Regions from separate parts of the Streptosporangium sp. NPDC002524 genome, predicted to be linked through region 3. Evidence: predicted binding sites of a transcription regulator. Region 3 holds the regulator's gene; each other region holds the start of a gene.
The links. Region 3 encodes HrcA, which represses chaperone genes, less so after heat shock. Its sites were predicted from a motif close to TTGGCACTCTCNNNNNGAGAGTGCCAA; they were not measured.
Positions count from the first base shown of each region.

Region 1 (6,138 bases), on a different contig from region 3:
AGGCGGTTGGGCAGCTGGAGACCGGCGAGCGAGAACGGTGTGAAAGGCATGACGACTCCTCTTATTGGCTGGCCAACTTGGCTAGCCAATAAGTAGTTGTACAACTTGGTCGGCCAACATGCAAGCGGTAGTCTCGGGGGCAACGGAAGGACCTGAACATGGCGGAGCCGCTGATCGACGACGAGCGCGACGCGACCGACGAGCGCGACGCGGCTCGCGAGGGCGCCGCGGAGGGGGCCGTGGCCGCGGCGTGCGCCGTGGCCGGGGACTCCGGAGACTGCGGTGAGTACGACAGCGACCTCAACTGCCTGATGGCGAACGCGACCCGCGGCCACCGCGTGCTGCTCGCCAGCCTCCTCGGGGAGATCGACCTCTATCCGGGCCAGGAGCGCGTGATGGGCGCCCTGTGGGACAACGGGCCGCAGTCGCAGAACTGCCTGGCGAGAATCGTGGGCATCGACGTGTCCACCATGACCAAAACCCTGCAGCGCCTGGAGCGCAGCGGGTTCGTCAGCCGCAGGCCCGATCCCGCCAACCGGCGGATCAGCATCGTCGACATCACCCCCAGGGGCCACGCCCTCCGCCCCGAGGTGGACCGGGTCCTCGCCGAGATGCACCGCCGGATGACCGAGGGGCTCACGGCCGAGCAGACCGAGGAGCTGGCGACCCTGCTCTCCGTGGTCAGGGGCAACCTGTGCCGCGCGGAGCGGGGCGTCGAGGGCCCGGGGAGCCCTCCGTTCGGCGTCGCGCGCACCGGCTGACGCGCCCGTACGGGAACCCGGGCGGGGCTCAGGCGGGCCGGTGGGGGCCGCGCGTGTCGGCTGACGGCGCCTGTACGCGGTCCAGGTGGGGTCTCGCGTCGCCCGTCGGTGCCAGGCCCCGGGTCCGTGGTGGCCACGCGTCCCGGCGGCGCCCGTACAGGCTCGGGCGGACCGGCGGGGGCCGTGCTCGGCCGGGTGGCACCCGTACGGAACCCGGGCGGGGCGGACGAGGGGCCGGGATCAGTCCTTGTCGCCTCTGGTGGGGCGGAGCAGGGCCTCGGCCAGGGCGAGCATGGTCTCCTCCAGGGCGCCCAGGCGGCGGGTGAGGTCGGTGTGCGCGGGCTCCACGGTCTCGCTCAGCGCCTCGGAGAGCTGGTCGCGGTCGGGCAGGGCGCGGAGCGTCTCGGCCAGCGGGGCGAGCGCGGCCTCGGCCCGGATGACGCGCTCGTCCAGGGAGTCGAAGCGCTCGCGCTGCTCGTCGGTCTGGTCGCCGATGAGCGCGCCGACGCCGAGGACGGCGGGCAGGACCTCCAGGCGCTCGTCCAGGCTCTCCAGGCGCTCGGCGGACTTCTCCGCGTGCCCGTCCAGCGTGGACAGCCGGGAGTCGATGACGTCCATCCGGCCGGTGAGGCGGCCCTCGATGTCGTCGAGGCGCTCGTCGAGGGTGTCGAAGCGGCCGCCGGCCGCCATGCGCTGGCCGTCCAGCCGGTCGATGCGGGTGTCGATGCGGTTCTCGACGGCGGCGGCGCGCTCGTCGATCCTGGGCACGACCAGGTCGACCCTGGCGCCCACCTGCTCGACCCTGCCGCTCACCAGGTCCACCTTGCCGTTGACCTGCTCGACGGCGGCGAGCATCCGGTCGGCGGCGGTGCCGACGGCCTGCTGGACGCTCGCCGACAGGTCGAGCATCCCCGCCTCGACGCGCCCGGTGCGCTGGGAGAGGTCGGCCAGCGCCCTGTCCAGGCGGCTGAACCGGTGCGCCGCGATGCCCATGTCGGCCTGGAGCCTGGCGAGGTGCTCGGCCAGCTGCCGCACCTGCTCGTCGAGGCCCAGGGTGCCGTCCGAGATCGCCCGCAGGCGGGTGAGCGCCTCGTCGACGCTCTCGCCCACGCTGCCGAGGTCGGTCCACAGGCTCGGCAGCTCGCCGAGGGGGGTGACCCGGTCGCGGACGGTCTCGACCCGGCGGCCCAGGGAGTCGACCCGCTCGCCGACGGCGTCGACGTGGTCGCGCACCGCCTCGACGTGCTGGGCCAGGCCCTCGGCCCAGGAGGGCGGTTTGGCGGCGATGTCGTCGAGGCGGCCGTGGACGGACTCCAGCGTGCCGTTCAGCCCGCCGATCTCGCGCTCCCTGACCTCGCGCAGCAGCCACTCCATGCCCTCCAGGCGCTGCCGGATCTCGTCGAGCACCGCGCCCTGGGTCCGCTGCTCGTAGACGTGGTCCTGCGCCGCGCGGGCGAGGAGCTCGCGCATCCGGTCGGAGATCGCGGTCTGGCTGCCCGCCTGGAGCAGGGTGTGGTCGGAGTGATCCACCGAGAGCTCCTTCACTCGCCGACGCTCAGCCGCGCGGTTGGATTTGATGGGATTTGCTGATGAACGACATGAAACCGCAGGCGAGAGAGAACTCCCGCCCGGCAACCTTAGCCTCTGGATCAAGGTTTCCCGACAGCGAGAATAAAAGACAGGAATTGCCGGTTCGCTGGAAGAATTGACTATTTTGGCTGGTCAACCAGGGCCGATACAGCCGGTTAGGCGAAGTCGATCCGGCCGGTCAGCCGAAACCGCGCACCAAGGCGAACGACGGTCAGCCGAAACCGCGCGGGAAGGTGAACGACCCGTCAACCGGGACCGCACACGAAGGCGAACGGCCGGTCGCCGATTCGGGTGAGAATGACCACCGCGGATTCGTCACCGGAAAGCCGGAGGTCTTTCCTGAGGCGGTCGACGTCCACCGCGGAGCCGCGCTTCTTGATCGTCACATTGCCCGCGCCGCGCTCGCGGAGCGCCGCGCGCAGCCGCTTGAGCGAGAAGGGCATCGTCTCGTGGACCTCGTACCGCGACGCCCACGGTGTCGACGTCGCGGTGTCGCCGGTGATGTAGGCGATCTGCGGGTCGAGCAGGCGCCCGCCGACCGACGCGGCGATCTCCGCGACCAGGTGGGCGCGGATCGCCGCGCCGTCCGGCTCGTAGATGTAGCGGCCCGCGGGGCCGGTGGCGGGGTCGCCGAGGGCGGGGTCGGGCGTCATCGTGGCGCCCGACGGCAGGATCGTGGCCCTGCGCGCCGTCCCGCCCGCCAGCGCGCCGCACCAGATCACGGCCTCCTTGACGTCGCCCTTGTAGGAGACCCACTCGGCCTCCGCGCCCTCGGGGACGAACTCGTACGGGATCCCGGGGGCGACCTTCAGGCAGGCGGCCCCGGCCCCGGCCACCATCTCCAGCACCGCGGGCCAGGGCGGCGAGTAGCCCATCGGGTCGAAGGTCCTGCCCCGCGCCGTACGGCGCGCGGGGTCGGCGAACAGGACGTCGAAGGCGGCCGGGTCCAGGGTGGAGGCGTCGGCGGCGCGGACCGAGACGCGGTCGCCGAACCCCAGGGCGTCCGCGTTGGCCCGGGCGATCGCGGCGGTGAGCGGGTCGGTGTCGACGGCCTCGACCGAGCACCCGGCCCTGGCCAGGGCGAGGAGGTCGCCGCCGATGCCGCAGCAGACGTCGGCGACCCGCGAGCCCGCGGGGACGCGCCGCGCCCGGTGGTCGGCGACCTCGCGGCGGGTGGCCTGCTCCAGGCCGGTCCGGGTGAAGTACATGAGATCGGCGTCGGCCCCGAACTTCTCCCGCGCGCGCAGCCGGAGCGTGGCCTGCGTGAGCGCCGCGGAGGTCAGGTCCGCGTCGTAGGTCTTCCGCAGCCTGGTCACGGCCGCCACCGGGTCGTCGCCGGCGGTCCCGGCCGCCGCGTCCAGGGCCTCCTGGCCGCGCGGGGTCAGGAGTTCCAGGAATGCGTCGAGATTCACACCGGCCGACGCTACCGCCTCGCCCGCCGGGGTTCGCGAGGGGCTTCCACCTGGTTTGACGTTCGCGTGAAGCGCAGAAGGGGTGCTTCGTGTTGACTGTCAAGGCCACCTTGCATACTGTTCCGTATTGGCACTCTCCTGGTGAGAGTGCCAAATACATGCGACGAGGCAGGTCTGACACCCGCGACGGCAGACCGCTGGTCGCCTCTTCTAGATCGTTCACATCTGAAGGGGAGGTCCGACGTGACGACCGCCACCAAGGTTCCCGTTAAGCCGCTCGGCGACCGCATTGTGGTCCAGCCGCTTGAGGCCGAGCAGACCACCGCTTCCGGTCTGGTCATCCCGGACACCGCCAAGGAGAAGCCGCAAGAGGGCAAGGTCCTCGCGGTTGGTCCCGGCAACTGGGATGAGGAAGGCGAGAAGCGCATTCCGCTCGACGTCAGCGAGGGCGACGTGGTCCTCTACAGCAAGTACGGCGGCACCGAGGTGAAGTACAACGGCGAGGAGTACCTCGTGCTCTCCGCCCGTGACGTGCTCGCCATCATCGAGAAGTAATTCTCAACTTCACAAAGATGACGTATCGAGCCCCGGGTCGCGACAGCGCCCGGGGCTTTGATGCGCCGACGTACTTATAGAGAGGATTGTCATGCCGAAGACCCTGTCGTTCGAGGAGGACGCGCGCCGAGCTCTCGAGCGCGGCGTGAACGCTCTCGCGGACGCGGTCAAGGTGACGCTGGGCCCGCGTGGTCGCAACGTCGTCATCGACAAGAAGTTCGGTGCGCCCACCATCACCAACGACGGTGTCACCATCGCCCGCGAGGTCGAGCTGGAGGCGCCGTACGAGAACCTGGGCGCCCAGCTCGCCAAGGAAGTGGCGACCAAGACCAACGACGTCGCCGGTGACGGCACCACCACCGCGACCGTCCTGGCCCAGGCCATGGTCCGCGAGGGTCTGCGCAACGTGGCCGCCGGAGCGCAGCCGCTCTCCCTCAAGCGCGGCATCGACCTCGCCGCCAAGGCCGTCAGCGACCGGCTCATCGAGTCGGCCCGCCCGGTCGAGGACAAGAAGGAGATCGCGAATGTCGCGACGATCTCCGCGCAGGACGCCAAGATCGGCGAGCTGATCGCCGAGGCGTTCGACAAGGTGGGCAAGGACGGTGTCATCACCGTCGAAGAGTCCAACAGCATGGGCCTGGAGCTCGAGTTCACCGAGGGCCTCCAGTTCGACAAGGGTTACCTGTCGCCCTACATGGTGACCGACCAGGAGCGCATGGAAGCGATCCTGGAGGACCCCTACATCCTGATCACCCAGGGCAAGATCGCCTCGGTCTCGGACTTCCTGCCGCTGCTCGAGAAGATCGCGCAGACGAAGAAGGCCCTGCTCGTCATCGCCGAGGACGTCGAGGGTGAGGCCCTCGCGGTCCTCGTCACGAACAAGATCCGTGGCACCTTCACCTCCGTCGCCGTCAAGGCGCCGGGCTTCGGCGACCGCCGCAAGGCCATGCTGCAGGACATCGCCATCCTCACCGGTGGCCAGGTCGTCAGCGAGGAGATCGGCCTCAAGCTGGAGCACGTCGGCCTTGAGGTGCTGGGCACCGCCCGGCGCGTCGTCATCACCAAGGACTCCACCACCGTCGTCGACGGTGCCGGCGAGGCCTCGGCGATCGCCGACCGCGTCAAGGAGATCAAGCTCGCCATCGAGCAGTCCGACTCCGACTGGGACCGCGAGAAGCTCCAGGAGCGCCTCGCCAAGCTCTCCGGCGGCGTCTGCGTGCTCAAGGTCGGCGCGGCCACCGAGGTGGAGCTGAAGGAGAAGAAGCACCGCCTGGAGGACGCCATCTCGGCGACGCGCGCGGCGATCGAGGAGGGCATCGTCTCCGGCGGTGGCTCCGCGCTCATCCACGTCGCCAAGGTCCTCGACGACCTGGGCCTCACCGGCGACGAGGCGACCGGCGTCTCCATCGTCCGCAAGGCGCTCGTCGAGCCGGCCCGCTGGATCGCGGAGAACGCCGGTCTTGAGGGCTACGTCGTGACGGCGAAGGTCACCGAGCTGCCCGTCGGCCAGGGCTTCAACGCCGCCACCGGCGAGTACGGCGACCTGATCGGCCAGGGCGTCATCGACCCGGTCAAGGTCACCCGCTCGGCCGTCCAGAACGCCGCCTCCATCGCCGGCATGCTGCTGACGACCGAGGCCCTCGTGGTGGACAAGCCCGAGGAGGAGGCCCCGGCCGCCGCCGGCGGTCACGGCCACGGTCACGGCCACTGATCGGCACCTGATCGGCACCTGATCGGCACCTGACCGGCATCCGGTCGGCCGCCGGTCGATCTCGTCGGTTCCGAACGGCTCGCGTCTCCGAGGAGGCGCGAGCCGTTCG
Region 1 is NZ_JBEOWK010000012.1:87,558-93,695, reverse strand. It holds gene ABT053_RS21705 (alkene reductase) at 1-50, opposite strand, end outside; gene ABT053_RS21700 (MarR family winged helix-turn-helix transcriptional regulator) at 159-761, shown strand; gene ABT053_RS21695 (hypothetical protein) at 1,002-2,291, opposite strand; gene ABT053_RS21690 (class I SAM-dependent methyltransferase) at 2,597-3,763, opposite strand; gene groES (co-chaperone GroES) at 4,007-4,318, shown strand; gene groL (chaperonin GroEL) at 4,410-6,029, shown strand.
Region 1: a site for HrcA is predicted at 3,891-3,917, ahead of groES (co-chaperone GroES). Genes of this name have one in related genera too.

Region 2 (6,138 bases), on a different contig from region 3:
GCCGAGCAGGCGGACGTCGGTCAGCGGCTCCCCGCGCCGCGCGGGACCCGTCAGGATCTTTCCCGCGTACGGCGTGCCGGGCCTCAGGGCGCCGTCGGGGACCGTACCGGGTCTCAGCGGGGCCGGTACGAGGTCGGACGGCTCCAGCACGCCACCGGGAAGATCCCTGGAGGCGGTCAGGACGGTCACCGAGGCGGTGTCCGGGCGCAGCGCCAGTACGGCGCAGCCCATCGCCAGGGCGGCGACGGCGGTGGCGATGAGACGGTGACGGCGGTCGAGGAAGCGGCGCAGAGCGCGCATGGCTGACTCCAGGGATGGGAGCCGGGCGGCGCGGTGCCCGTGATGGGTGGGACGGCCTCGCCGAGTGGCGGTGCGGTGCCCGTGGTGAATGGGATGTCTGGCCGCGTGGCGGTGCGGTGTCCAGGGTGGGTGGGACGCCCGGCCAAGTGGCGGTGCCCGTGAGTGGGTGGGGCTGCCTCGCCGAGTGGCGGTGCCCGTGGTGGGTGGGATGGCCGGTCGATGGGCGGGGCGGGGGACTCTCGACGGGTCCGGGTGGCTTGGACGGGAGAGGGATTCGGTCGTTTTCGGGGTTCGTCGGGGGACTTGCTTGATGGTGGTGCAAGGGCGCCGGTCGCAGGGTCAGCCGGGGAGGTCGAAGGGGAGCTTGAGGCCGTCCAGCGCGTTCGGGCAGGGGCAGGTGCGCTCTTCGGGGAGGGCGGCGACGACGTCGCCGACGAGGGAGCGCATGCGGCCGACGTTGGTGGCGAAGAAGGCGAGGACCTCGTCGTGGGTGACCCCCTCGCCCGCCTCGACCCCGGCGTCGTGGTCGGTGACGAGGGAGATCGAGGTGTAGCAGAGGGCCAGCTCGCGGGCGAGGACGGACTCGGGGAAGCCGGTCATGCCGACGATCGACCAGCCGTTGCCGCTGAACCAGCGGGACTCGGCGCGGGACGAGAAGCGCGGGCCCTCGATGACCACGAGGGTGCCGCCGTCGGTCACCTCCCAGTCGGCGGAACGCGCCGTGGAGACGGCCGCCGCGCGACCCGAGGGGCAGTAGGGGTCGGCGAAGGCGACGTGGACGACCCCGCCCGCGTCGTAGTAGGTCTGCACCCGGCCCGAGGTGCGGTCGACGATCTGGTCGGGGACGACCAGGGCGCCGGGGCCGATCTCGGCGCGCAGCGAGCCGACCGCGCTGGGGGCGAGGACCTGGCGGACGCCGAGGGAACGCAGTGCCCACAGGTTCGCCCGGTAGGGGATCCGGTGTGGGGGGAAGCGGTGGTCGCGGCCGTGGCGGGGCACGAAGGCGACCGAGCGCGACCCGATCCGGCCGACCGTGACGACGTCGCTGGGCGGGCCGTACGGCGTGGTGATCTCGACCTCTGTGGCGTCGTCGAGCAGGGAGTAGAAGCCCGAGCCGCCGATGACTCCGATGTCCGCGCGAGTGACCATGGAGCAGAGGTTAGCGCCACGGACCGGTCCCTGAGGAGCCCGGGTGACAGCCTGTGGATAACTACGTCCGCGGGTGGCCGCTCGATCGCTTTCGGTGAAACGGGCGGGACGCCGACCGGGGAATGTCTCGCGATACCGACGGCGGACGGAGAGGCTGAGGCTTGTCACCCACCCGTCTTCCGCCGATGGGGGCTACGGTCCGGGGCGGCCGGTTGGGTGGCCGCCCTTGAACGGCCGGAGGGTGGGAGTGGCGGGCGACGTGGCTCAGGAGGCCGCGGCGGCCGTGCTGCTCGTGGTCTTCGTCGACTTGGAGTCCGACGAGGAGCTCGACGACTTCGACGAGGACGAGTCGGACGAGCTCGACGAGTCGGAGGACTTCGACGAGGACGAACCGGAGGAGTCCGAGGAGCCGGAAGAGCTCGACGAACCGTTCGCGGAGGTCACCGTGCTCGACGACGAAGACCGGCTGTCGGTCCGGTAGAAGCCCGAGCCCTTGAAGACGATGCCGACCGCGGAGAACACCTTGCGCAGGTCGCCCGCGCAGCTCGGGCACTCGGTGAGAGCGTCGTCGGAGAACTTCTGGACGATTTCGAACTGGTTGTTACAGGCTGTGCAGGCGTACTGGTAGGTGGGCACGCGCTCCTCCTCGTATGATCCGCGCCGATTGGCACTCTAGTGGCGCGACTGCTAATGGTACGCAGCCGACAAGCTTAAACGCGAGTCGGAGTCCTCGCATTCCGTAGCCGGATCCCGATCAGATGGGGCCGGATCCCGCCTCGTACGTGGCCCGGCCTGGTGGATCGGGTGTTCCCGGCCCCCGATTCGGCAGTGTCCAAATGCTCGCCCCGGCTTTGGCGGGACCCCGCTTCGGACGTGGCCGGGGCCTGGATCGGGTACGGCCGGACCCCGGTTCGGATGCGGGCCGTCCTCGGATCGGGGACCGCCGCCTTCAGGTCAGGTGCCGGACGACGTCACTTAAGTAACTTAAGGGACTTAAGTGCCGGACGTCGCTCAGGTGTCTGACCTCAGCCGGGTGCCGCCCCCTGATCGGACGCCGGCCCCTGATCGGACGCCGCCCCCCGCCCAGACGCCGTACCCCACCCGGACGCCGCGTCGGCCCCCGATCAGGTGCCCCGCTCGCCGAACCAGCCCGCGAGTTTGCCCTTGCGGCTGATCGCGCGCATCCGGCGTTCGACCGTGTCGCGGCAGGCGGCCGTGGTCACGACCAGCAGCTGGTCGTCGACCCTGATCCTGGTGGAGTCGGTGGGGACGAACGTACGGCCGTCCCTGACGATCAGCGTCACCTGGGCGTCCGAGGGCAGTCGCAGTTCGAAGATCTCCACGCCGTGGAGCATGGACGTCGGGGGCACCTTGACCTGGAGCAGGTCGGCGTTGAGCTCCTCCAGTGGCGCCGACTCGACCTCCAGGTCGCGGGCCTCGGCGGGCGTGGTCAGCTTGAGGAGCTTCGCCACGAACGGCAGCGTCGGCCCCTGCAACAGGGTGTAGACGATGACGATCACGAAGACCTCGTTGAACACGAACTTGGCGGTGCCGTCGGGAACGGAGGTGGCGGCCCAGGGGATGGTGGCGAGCACGATGGGCACCGCGCCGCGCAGTCCGGCCCACGACAGGAACGCCTGCTCCCGCCAGCCCAGCCGGTCGATGCGCGTCAGCCGGGTCAGCAGCGCGGAAACGATGATCGACAGAGGGCGGGCCACCGCGACCAGGATCAGCCCGGCCACCAGGCCCGGCACGATCGCGGACGGCATCTCCGAGGGGCTGGCCAGCATGCCGAGCATGACGAACAGGCCGATCTGCGCCAGCCAGGCCACCCCCTCGGCGAAACCCCGCGAGGCCGCGCGGTGCGGCATCCGGGAGTTGCCCATGACCAGTGCCGCGAGATAGATCGCGAGGAAGCCGCTGCCGTGCAGCAGCATGGCTCCCGCGTAGGCGACGAACGCGAGCGCGAGCACCGCGATGGGGTACAGGCCGGAGACGGGCAGCGCGATGCGGCGCAGCGCGTACGCGCCGAGCGGGGCGACCGCCAGGCCGACGGCCGCGCCCACCACGAGTTCGAGGACCACCTCGAACAGCGCCACCCCAAGACTGGGCGAGGTGGCCGCGCTCAGCAGCATGACGGCGATCACCGTGGGCGCGTCGTTGAGCCCCGACTCGGCCTCCAGGATGCCCGCGAGGCGCGAGGGCAGGGGCAGGCGCCGCAGTACGGAGAAGACGGCGGCGGCGTCGGTGGAGGCGAGGATCGCGCCGAGCAGGAACGCGGTCCGCCAGTCCATGCCGAGGATCAGGTGCACCGGGATCGCGACGGCCGCGATGCTCACCCCCACGCCGACGGTGGCGAGCACCAGGGCGGTGGGAATGGCTCCCTTGACGTGGCTCCAAGTGGTGGTCAGACCGCCCTCGGCCAGGATGATCGCCAGCGCGATCAGGCCTATCTGCTGCGCGAGCTGCGGGTTCTCGAACTGTAGCCCGAGCCCGGACTCGCCGACGAGCAGCCCGAAGCCCAGGAAGATCAGGAGGCTGGGCAGCCCGCTCCGATGGGCGACACGTACTGCGACGATGGCCGCGATGACGATTCCGGCACCGAGAAGCAGCCAGACGTCCAGTCCCATCTGGTCCCCTCTCCGACTCCGGGGACCATTGTGTCGTATTCGAGAGGGCTGCCACGCGCGGGCGGCGCCCACTCCCTGTCACGATCCTGACGCTTTCAGTCCCGCTTCAATCCCGCGTACGCCGACGCTCCGCCGGTCGGTCACATCCCGGTTCCGCCGGTCGGTCAGGCCTCCGCGACAGCGGTCTTGAAGATCCCCTCAGGGGTCGCCGCGTAGCGAACCGCGAGGTCGTGGGGCTCGGCGGGCACCCCGTCGATCAGCTCGCCCTCGTGGAGCAGCGCCACCGTCGGCACGTTCGGGCCGACCCTGGCCAGGGCCCGGTCGTAGGAGCCGCCGCCCCGGCCCAGCCGTACCCCGGTGGTCCTGTCGACCGCGAGCGCGGGCACGATCACCAGGGCCGCGGTCCTGACGGCGTCGACGCCGCGCCGGGTGTCGACCGGTTCCATGAGCCCGAAGCGGCCGGGGGCGAGGGTGTCGGGGCCGTCGTACACCGCCCAGTCGAGATCGTCGTCGTCGCGGAGCACGGGCAGGATCACGGTCGCGCCGTGTTTCCACAGGGCGAAGACCAGCCCGTGGGTCGCCGGTTCCGTACCGATCGACCAGTAGCACGCGACCAGCCCGGCCATCTGGACCCAGGGCCGGTCCAGCAGGGATTCCCTGATCTGGACGGAGGCCGCGTGCCGTTTCTCGCCGGGGATCGAGGCGCGTGCGGCCTCGATCGTGGCACGCAGCGTCAGCTTGCCCACAGGTCCCTCCACTAAGGTTTCGTTATGGCCGACTTCGAAGCTGTGACGAAAGCAGTCGTTCCCGCGGCGGGTATGGGCACCCGTTTTCTTCCGGCGACCAAGGCGACCCCCAAGGAGATGTTGCCCATCGTCGACAAGCCCGCGATCCAGTATGTCGTCGAGGAGGCCGTCTCCGCCGGGCTGCTCGACGTTCTCATGGTCACCGGTAAGAACAAGCGTTCCATCGAGGATCACTTCGACCGGGCCCACGAGCTCGAGGAGATCCTGGTCGCCAAGGGCGACGACGAGCGCCTCTCCCAGGTGCGGGAGCCCTCCGACCTGGCCATCCTGCACTACGTACGGCAGGGCACGCCTCGCGGCCTCGGCCACGCCGTCCTGTGCGCCAAGCAGCACGTTGGCGACCACCCCTTCGCCTGCCTGCTCGGCGACGACCTCATCGACCCCCGCGACGAGCTCCTCAAGCGCATGATCGAGGTGCGAGGCACGCACGGCGGCAGCGTCATCGCGCTGATGGAGGTCCCCCAGGAGCAGGTCTCCCTGTACGGCTGCGCCGCCATCGAGGCCACCGCCGAGGACGACGTGGTCAGGGTGACCGACCTGGTGGAGAAGCCTCCCGCCGACGAGGCCCCGTCCAACTGGGCCATCATCGGCCGCTACGTGATCGACCCGGCCGTCTTCGAGGTCCTGGAGAACACCCCTCCGGGACGGGGCGACGAGATCCAGCTCACCGACGCGCTCCGCACCCTCGCCGGACGCGGCACCGACCAGGGCGGCCCGGTGCACGGCGTGCTGTTCAGGGGGCGTCGCTACGACACCGGCAACAAGCTCGACTACCTGCGCACGGTGGTGCAGTTCGCCGCCGAGCGTCCCGACCTGGCGCCCGAGTTCATGCCCTGGCTCAAGGAGTTCCTGGCCTCGCGATGAGCTCCATGAAATCGGTCGACGACCACCTCTCCGACATCCTCCGCACCGTGCGGGTGCTCGCCCCGCTGGAGCTGGAGCTGGAACGAGCGCTGGGCACCACGCTGGCCGAGGAGGTCACGGCCCCGGTCGCGATGCCGCCCTTCGACAACTCGGCGATGGACGGCTACGCCGTGCGGGCCGAGGACGTCGCGGACGCCCCGGTGACGCTGCCGGTGGTCGACGACATCGCGGCCGGGGACGGCCGGTTGCAGGCGATCGGTCCCGGCATGACGATGCGGATCATGACCGGGGCCCCGCTGCCCGCCGGGGCCGACGCGGTGGTCCCGGTCGAGTGGACCGACGGCGGCACCGCGCGGGTCGCGATCGGCCGCCCGGCGGTGAAGGGCAAC
Region 2 is NZ_JBEOWK010000008.1:259,174-265,311, forward strand. It holds gene ABT053_RS16530 (RcpC/CpaB family pilus assembly protein) at 1-300, opposite strand, end outside; gene ABT053_RS16535 (S-methyl-5'-thioadenosine phosphorylase) at 640-1,449, opposite strand; gene ABT053_RS16540 (FmdB family zinc ribbon protein) at 1,714-2,085, opposite strand; gene ABT053_RS16545 (potassium/proton antiporter) at 2,574-4,079, opposite strand; gene ABT053_RS16550 (5-formyltetrahydrofolate cyclo-ligase) at 4,244-4,825, opposite strand; gene galU (UTP--glucose-1-phosphate uridylyltransferase GalU) at 4,850-5,749, shown strand; gene glp (molybdotransferase-like divisome protein Glp) at 5,755-6,138, shown strand, end outside.
Region 2: a site for HrcA is predicted at 2,114-2,140, ahead of ABT053_RS16540 (FmdB family zinc ribbon protein). Genes of this name have one in related genera too.

Region 3 (6,138 bases):
GACGTCCCACGGCCGGTGGCCGTCGAGGGCGCTTCGCAGTCAACGGCCATTGAAAGCGTCCCGCAGGCGGGAGAAGAAGCTCTGCTGCCCGGGGGCGAACTTGCCCGGCGGGCGCTCCTCGCCGCGGAGCCTGGCGAGCTCCTTCAGCAGCCCCTCCTGCTCGGCGTCGAGGCGGGAGGGGGTCTCCACGTTCACGTGGATCAGCAGGTCGCCGCGCCCCGTTTCGTTCAGGCGCTGCACGCCGCGCCCGTAGAGCGGGATCGTCTGGCCCGACTGCGTGCCGGGACGGATGTCGAGCTCCTCGGCGCCGTCGAGCGTCTCCATGGTCAGGATGGTGCCGAGCGCGGCCGCGGTCATCGGGATCTGCACGGTGCAGTGCAGGTCGTCGCCGCGCCTCTCGAAGATCTCGTGGGGACGCTCGACGATCTCCAGGAACAGGTCGCCGGGCGGGCCGCCGCCGGGGCCGATCTCACCCTCGCCGGCGAGCTGGATGTGGGTGCCGTCCTCGACCCCGGCCGGGATGCGGACCTTGATGGTCCGCCGGGTGCGGACCCGGCCGTCGCCGGAGCACTCCTGGCAGGGGTTGCGGATGATCGACCCGAAGCCGCCGCACTGGGGGCAGGGGCGGGAGGTCATGACCTGGCCGAGGAAGGACCGGGTGACCTGGGACACCTCGCCCCGGCCGTGACACATGTCACAGGTGTCGGGGTGGGTGCCGGCCGCGGCGCCGGAGCCCGTGCAGACGTCGCAGACCACCGCGGTGTCGACGACCAGCTCACGGGTCGTGCCGAAGCCCGACTCGCGCAGGTCGAGCTCGACCCGGATGGTGGCGTTGCGCCCGCGCCGGGCACGGGAACGGGGACCGCGGCCACCGCCGCCCCCGGCCGCGCCGAAGAAGGCGTCCATGATGTCGCTGAACGGGAAGCCGGCGCCGAAGCCCCCGGCCCCCGCGCCGCCACCCGAGGCGAACGGGTCGGCACCCATGTCGTACATCTGCCGCTTGCTGGAGTCGGACAGGACCTCGTAGGCCTGGGTGATCTCCTTGAAGCGTTCCTGGGTCTCGGAGTCGGGGTTGACGTCGGGATGCAGCTCGCGCGCCAGGCGGCGGTAGGCCTTCTTGATCTCTTCCGCACTGGCGTCGCGGCGCACCCCGAGGGTGCCGTAGTAGTCGCTCTTAGCCACTTTTCGTTGACCTCTTATGATGCAGCCAGGATCTGGCTGACGTAGCGTGCCACCGCGCGCACCGCGCCCATCGTGACCGGGTAGTCCATTCGCGTCGGGCCCAGCACACCGAGCCGGGCCAGTTGCTTGTCCCCAGAACCGTATCCGGCGGCGACGATGGACGTGCCCTGGAGTCCGGTGTAGGGGTTCTCCGAGCCGATCCGCACGGTCAGCGCCGAAAGGTCGGAGGTCTCACCGAGCAGTCGCATGAGCACGACCTGCTCTTCCAGAGCCTCCAGCACGTCGCGGAGCCCGACGGTGAAGTCGGCTCCCGCGAGGTTGGCGGCTCCGGCAAAAACGATCTTCTCATCGTGCCGGTCCACCAGGGACTCCAGCAGCACTGACAGGATAGTGGCAGCGAGCGGCCGGTCCTCCGTGGGCAGCAGCTCCGGCAGGTCCGCGACCTTGTCGGGGACGCTGGTGAGCCCGCACCCGTCGAGGGAGGCGTTGAGCATCGCGCGCAGGTGGGCCACGCGCTGCTCGTCGACGACGTTGGGCAGCTCGACCACGCGCTGCTCGACCCTGCCGGTGTTGGTGATGAGCACGAACATCAGCCGGCGCTCGCTCAGCGGCACCAGCTCGACGTGCCTGACCGTCGAGTGGGTCAGCGTGGGGTACTGGACCACGGCGACCTGCCGGGTGAGCTGGGCGAGCAACCGCACCGTCCGCATGACGACGTCGTCGATGTCCACGGCGCCGGCGAGGAAGCTCTCGATGGCCTTGCGCTCCGCGCTCGACAGGGGTTTCACCTGCGAGAGCCGGTCGACGAAGAGCCGGTAGCCCTTGTCGGTGGGCACCCGGCCGGCGCTGGTGTGGGGCTGGGCGATGTAACCCTGCTCCTCCAGCACCGCCATGTCGTTGCGGATCGTCGCCGGGGACACCCCCAGGTTGTGCCGATCCGCGAGGGCCTTCGAGCCCACCGGCTCGTTGGTGGACACGTAGTCCTCGACGATGGCGCGAAGCACGGCGAGCTTTCGGTCGTCGACCAACGTGGTCACCTCCCTGCCTGCGTTCAGAGGGAAACACGAGGTTTGGCACTCTGTGTTCCCGAGTGCCAAGTGTACGGCCCCGTCGCGGAAGGCGCGATAAGCAAGAGCTGCGGATGATGACGGCAAGCCGTTGTCAAGTCAACTGCTATCGCGATCCAAGCGGCACCCACCACAATTTGGGCATGTCCCAAGATTTCAGTTCTTATCCGGGCGACGCCTCCCGCGGCCCCGGTCACGGCGGCCCCCAGCAGCCGTACGGCCAGCAGCAGTACGGCCAGCAACCGTACGGCCAGCAGCCCCCCTCGTACGGTTACGCGCCTCCCGGCTACGGCGCCCCGCAGGGACCGCCTCCCCCCAGCGGGAAGATCAAGCCTGGTATCGGGTGGATCGTCGGGGCCTGGCTGATCGCCCTGGTCAGCGTCATCGTCGGCATCGGCGGCTTCGCCGGGGGCATCTTCAACGCGGTCACCGACGCGGCCCCGACGCAGACCTTCGCGCCGGGCCAGGCCGCGACGGTCGCGATCGACCCCGCGGACAAGCCCGCGATCTACGTCGCCACGGGCGGGCCCACCCAGTTCGAGTGCACGCTGAAGGGCGGTACGGGCACCCCCAGGCTGCAGAAGCCGGACCTCCAGCAGACCGTCGCGGGCCCCGACGGCGTCACCTGGGAGATGGGCCTGCGGGTCGGCGTGGACCAGGCGGGCGACTACCAGGTCCAGTGCTCCGCCGACCCGGCCGAGGGCACGACCTTCGGCGTGGGCAAGGAACTGGCCGCCGACTCGCTGGTGGGCGGGGTGGTCGCCCTCTTCGTGATCCCCGCCGTCGGGATCCTGCTCGCCATCCTCGTGACGATCGTCGTACTGGTGAAGCGGAGCGGCGCCCGCAAGCGCCGCGCCGCCTCGGTGCCGGTGGGGCAGTGGGGACAGCCGGGACAGCCGGGACCGTACGGCAGGTGACGGCGGGGTTTGCTAGCGTCCCACCTGATCCCCGGCGAGAGAGGGTGGGCGGTCGGTGATGTACGAGCGTGACGTTCTGGCGGGAGACTGGCGGCGCCCGCGCAGGGGGACGATCCCCCAGGTGCCCGCGGAGCTCGACCTGGTCGTCGAGGACGCCGACGGCGGCTTCTGCGGCGCCGTGGTGGCCTGCGACAAGGAGGCCGTCACCCTGGAGGACCGCTTCGGGCGCCGGCGGGTGTTCCCGCTGGAGCCGGCCGCGTTCCTGCTGGAGGGCAAGGTGGTGACGCTCGTGCGGCCCGCCGCCGCGCCGCGCGGCCCCAGGCGGAGCGCGTCGGGCTCCATCGCGGTGGAGGGCCTGCGGGCCCAGGTCGCCAGGGAGAGCCGGATCTACGTGGAGGGCGTGCACGACGCCGCGCTCGTGGAGAAGGTGTGGGGGCACGACCTGCGGGTCGAGGGGGTGGTCGTGGAGTACCTGGAGGGGATCGACCACCTGCCCTCGATCGTCGAGGAGTTCGGGCCGGGGCCGGAGCGGCGGCTGGGCGTGCTCGTCGACCACCTGGTCCCCGGTTCCAAGGAGAGCCGCATCGCCGCGCGGGTCTCCTCGCCGCACGTGCTGATCGTCGGGCATCCGTTCGTGGACGTCTGGCAGGCGGTGAGGCCGGACGTGCTCAAGATCCCTTCCTGGCCGTCGGTGCCGCGCGGCGTGCCCTGGAAGGAGGGCGTCGTCGCCGCGCTGGGCTGGAACGTGGAGCCCGCCGCGGCATGGCGCCGCATTCTCGGATCGGTCACGACATATGCCGATCTGGAGCCTGAGCTCCTCGGCCCCGTCGAGGAGCTGATCGACTTCGTGACGGTTCCCGGCGAGGATGGCTGAGCCGTCAATCCACCAGGGCCGTCAACCCATCAGGAGGGGACATGAGCGAGAACCCCGAGGACCCACCGGGCGACGACCGGACCCGGCGCATCGGCGACCCCCCGCCCGGCCACACGTGGCCGGGCCGCAGCACCCCGCCCCCCGGGCAGGGATACGGCCGGCCGGACGAGGGTTACGGGCAGCCGGACCCGGGTTACGGGCATCCGGGCCCGGAATACGGCCGCTCGGGTCAGGGATACGGGCAGCCGGACCCGAGGTACGGGGGTTACCCGCCCCCCGCCTCCCCGTACGACGCCGGCGGCTACCAGAACGGCCACCAGGGGGCCCAGCAGCCCGGATACCACCAGTACGGCGGCTACGGCTCCCCGCCGGGATACGGCTACCAGGCCCCGCCGGGCACCTACGGCGCGCGGCCGGGAAGCGACGACACCACCATGGCGATGCTCGCCCACCTGCTGGGCCTGCTCACCTCCTTCGTCGGGCCGCTGGTGCTCTTCCTGGCGAAGAAGGACGAGTCGCCCTACGTGCGCGACCAGGCCGCCGAGGCGCTCAACTTCCAGCTCACGGTGCTGATCGTCTACTTCGTCTCCTGGGTCCTGGCGTTCGTGCTCATCGGTTTCGTGCTGATGTTCTTCCTCTGGATCGGATCGATCGTCATGGCGATCGTCGCCGCGGTGGCGGCCAACCGGGGAGAGAGATACCGCTACCCGGTGAACATCCGCTTCGTCAGCTGACCCGTCCGCCGGCCGGGAGCGGCACCGGGTGGAGCCTCAGGTGAGGTCGCGGACCAGCGCGTCGGCCAGCAGGCGGCCACGCAGGGTGAGCACCGCGCGGCCCGCCTTGAACGGCTCCACCTCCAGCAGGCCGTCGGCGAGCGCGCGGGCGACCACCGGGGGCCGTTCCAGCTCCGCGAGCGGGAACCCCCCGGCGAGCCGCAGCTCCAGCATCAGCCGTTCCACCGCCCTGTCCTCGGGGCCCAGCACCTCGCGCGCGTGCGCGGGCGAGGTGCCCGCGGCCAGGCGCTGGGCGTAGGCCGCGGGGTGCTTCACGTTCCACCAGCGGGTGCCGCCGACGTGGCTGTGCGCCCCGGGCCCGACGCCCCACCAGTCGCCGCCGGTCCAGTAGAGCAGGTTGTGCCGGCACCGCCCGGCCTCCGAGGTCGCCCAGTTGGACACCTCGTACCACTCGAACCCCGCCTCGGCCAGCATGGCGTCGGCGATCAGGTAGCGGTCGGCGGCCACGTCGTCGTCGGGCATCGGGAGCTCGCCGCGCCTGATCCTGGCGGCCAGCTTCGTCCCGTCCTCCACGATCAGCGAGTACGCGGAGACGTGGTCGGGCCCCGCCTCGATCGCCGCGGCCAGCGACGCGCGCCAGTCGTCGTCGCTCTCCCCCGGCGTGCTGTAGATCAGGTCGAGGTTGACGTGGTCGAACCCCGCCTCCCTCGCCTCCCGTACGGCCCGCGCGGGGCGGCCGGGGGTGTGGCGGCGGTCGAGCACCTGGAGCACGTGCTCGCGGGCGCTCTGCATCCCGAAGCTCATCCGGTTGAACCCGCCCGCGCGCAGCTCCGCCAGGTAGGCGGGGTCCACCGACTCGGGGTTGGCCTCGGTGCTCACCTCGGCGCCGGGGGCGAGGCCGAACTCCTCCTCGATCGCCCGCAGGATCCGTACGAGGTCACCGGCGGGGAGCAGGGTGGGGGTGCCCCCGCCGAAGAAGACGGTCTCGACGGGGAGGCGCGCGGCGCCGAGATTGGCCCGCGCCCGCCGCACCTCGTCGATGGCGGTGTCCGCGTAGTCCTTCTGCGACGCGCCGGGGCCGAGCTCGGAGGCCGTGTAGGTGTTGAAGTCGCAGTAACCGCACCGGGTCACGCAGAAGGGGACGTGGACGTAGAAACCGAAGGGCCGCTCGCCGAGCCCGGCGAGCGCGCTCTCCGGCAGCTCACCCGAGGCGGGCGCGGGATCCCCGTCGGGAAGGGTGGATGGCACGCCCCAAGTCTGCCGCCTCCCCGGCGATGCGCGGTACGCCGTCTCCCGGGGGCTCCTCCCGGGCGTCGGATCTCGTGCCCGTCCTCCCGGGGCTCCCACCCAGGCGTCAGGTCTCG
Region 3 is NZ_JBEOWK010000025.1:27,857-33,994, reverse strand. It holds gene dnaJ (molecular chaperone DnaJ) at 40-1,182, opposite strand; gene hrcA (heat-inducible transcriptional repressor HrcA) at 1,197-2,210, opposite strand; gene ABT053_RS33475 (hypothetical protein) at 2,393-3,166, shown strand; gene ABT053_RS33470 (DUF3097 domain-containing protein) at 3,225-4,040, shown strand; gene ABT053_RS33465 (DUF4870 domain-containing protein) at 4,082-4,774, shown strand; gene hemW (radical SAM family heme chaperone HemW) at 4,811-6,022, opposite strand.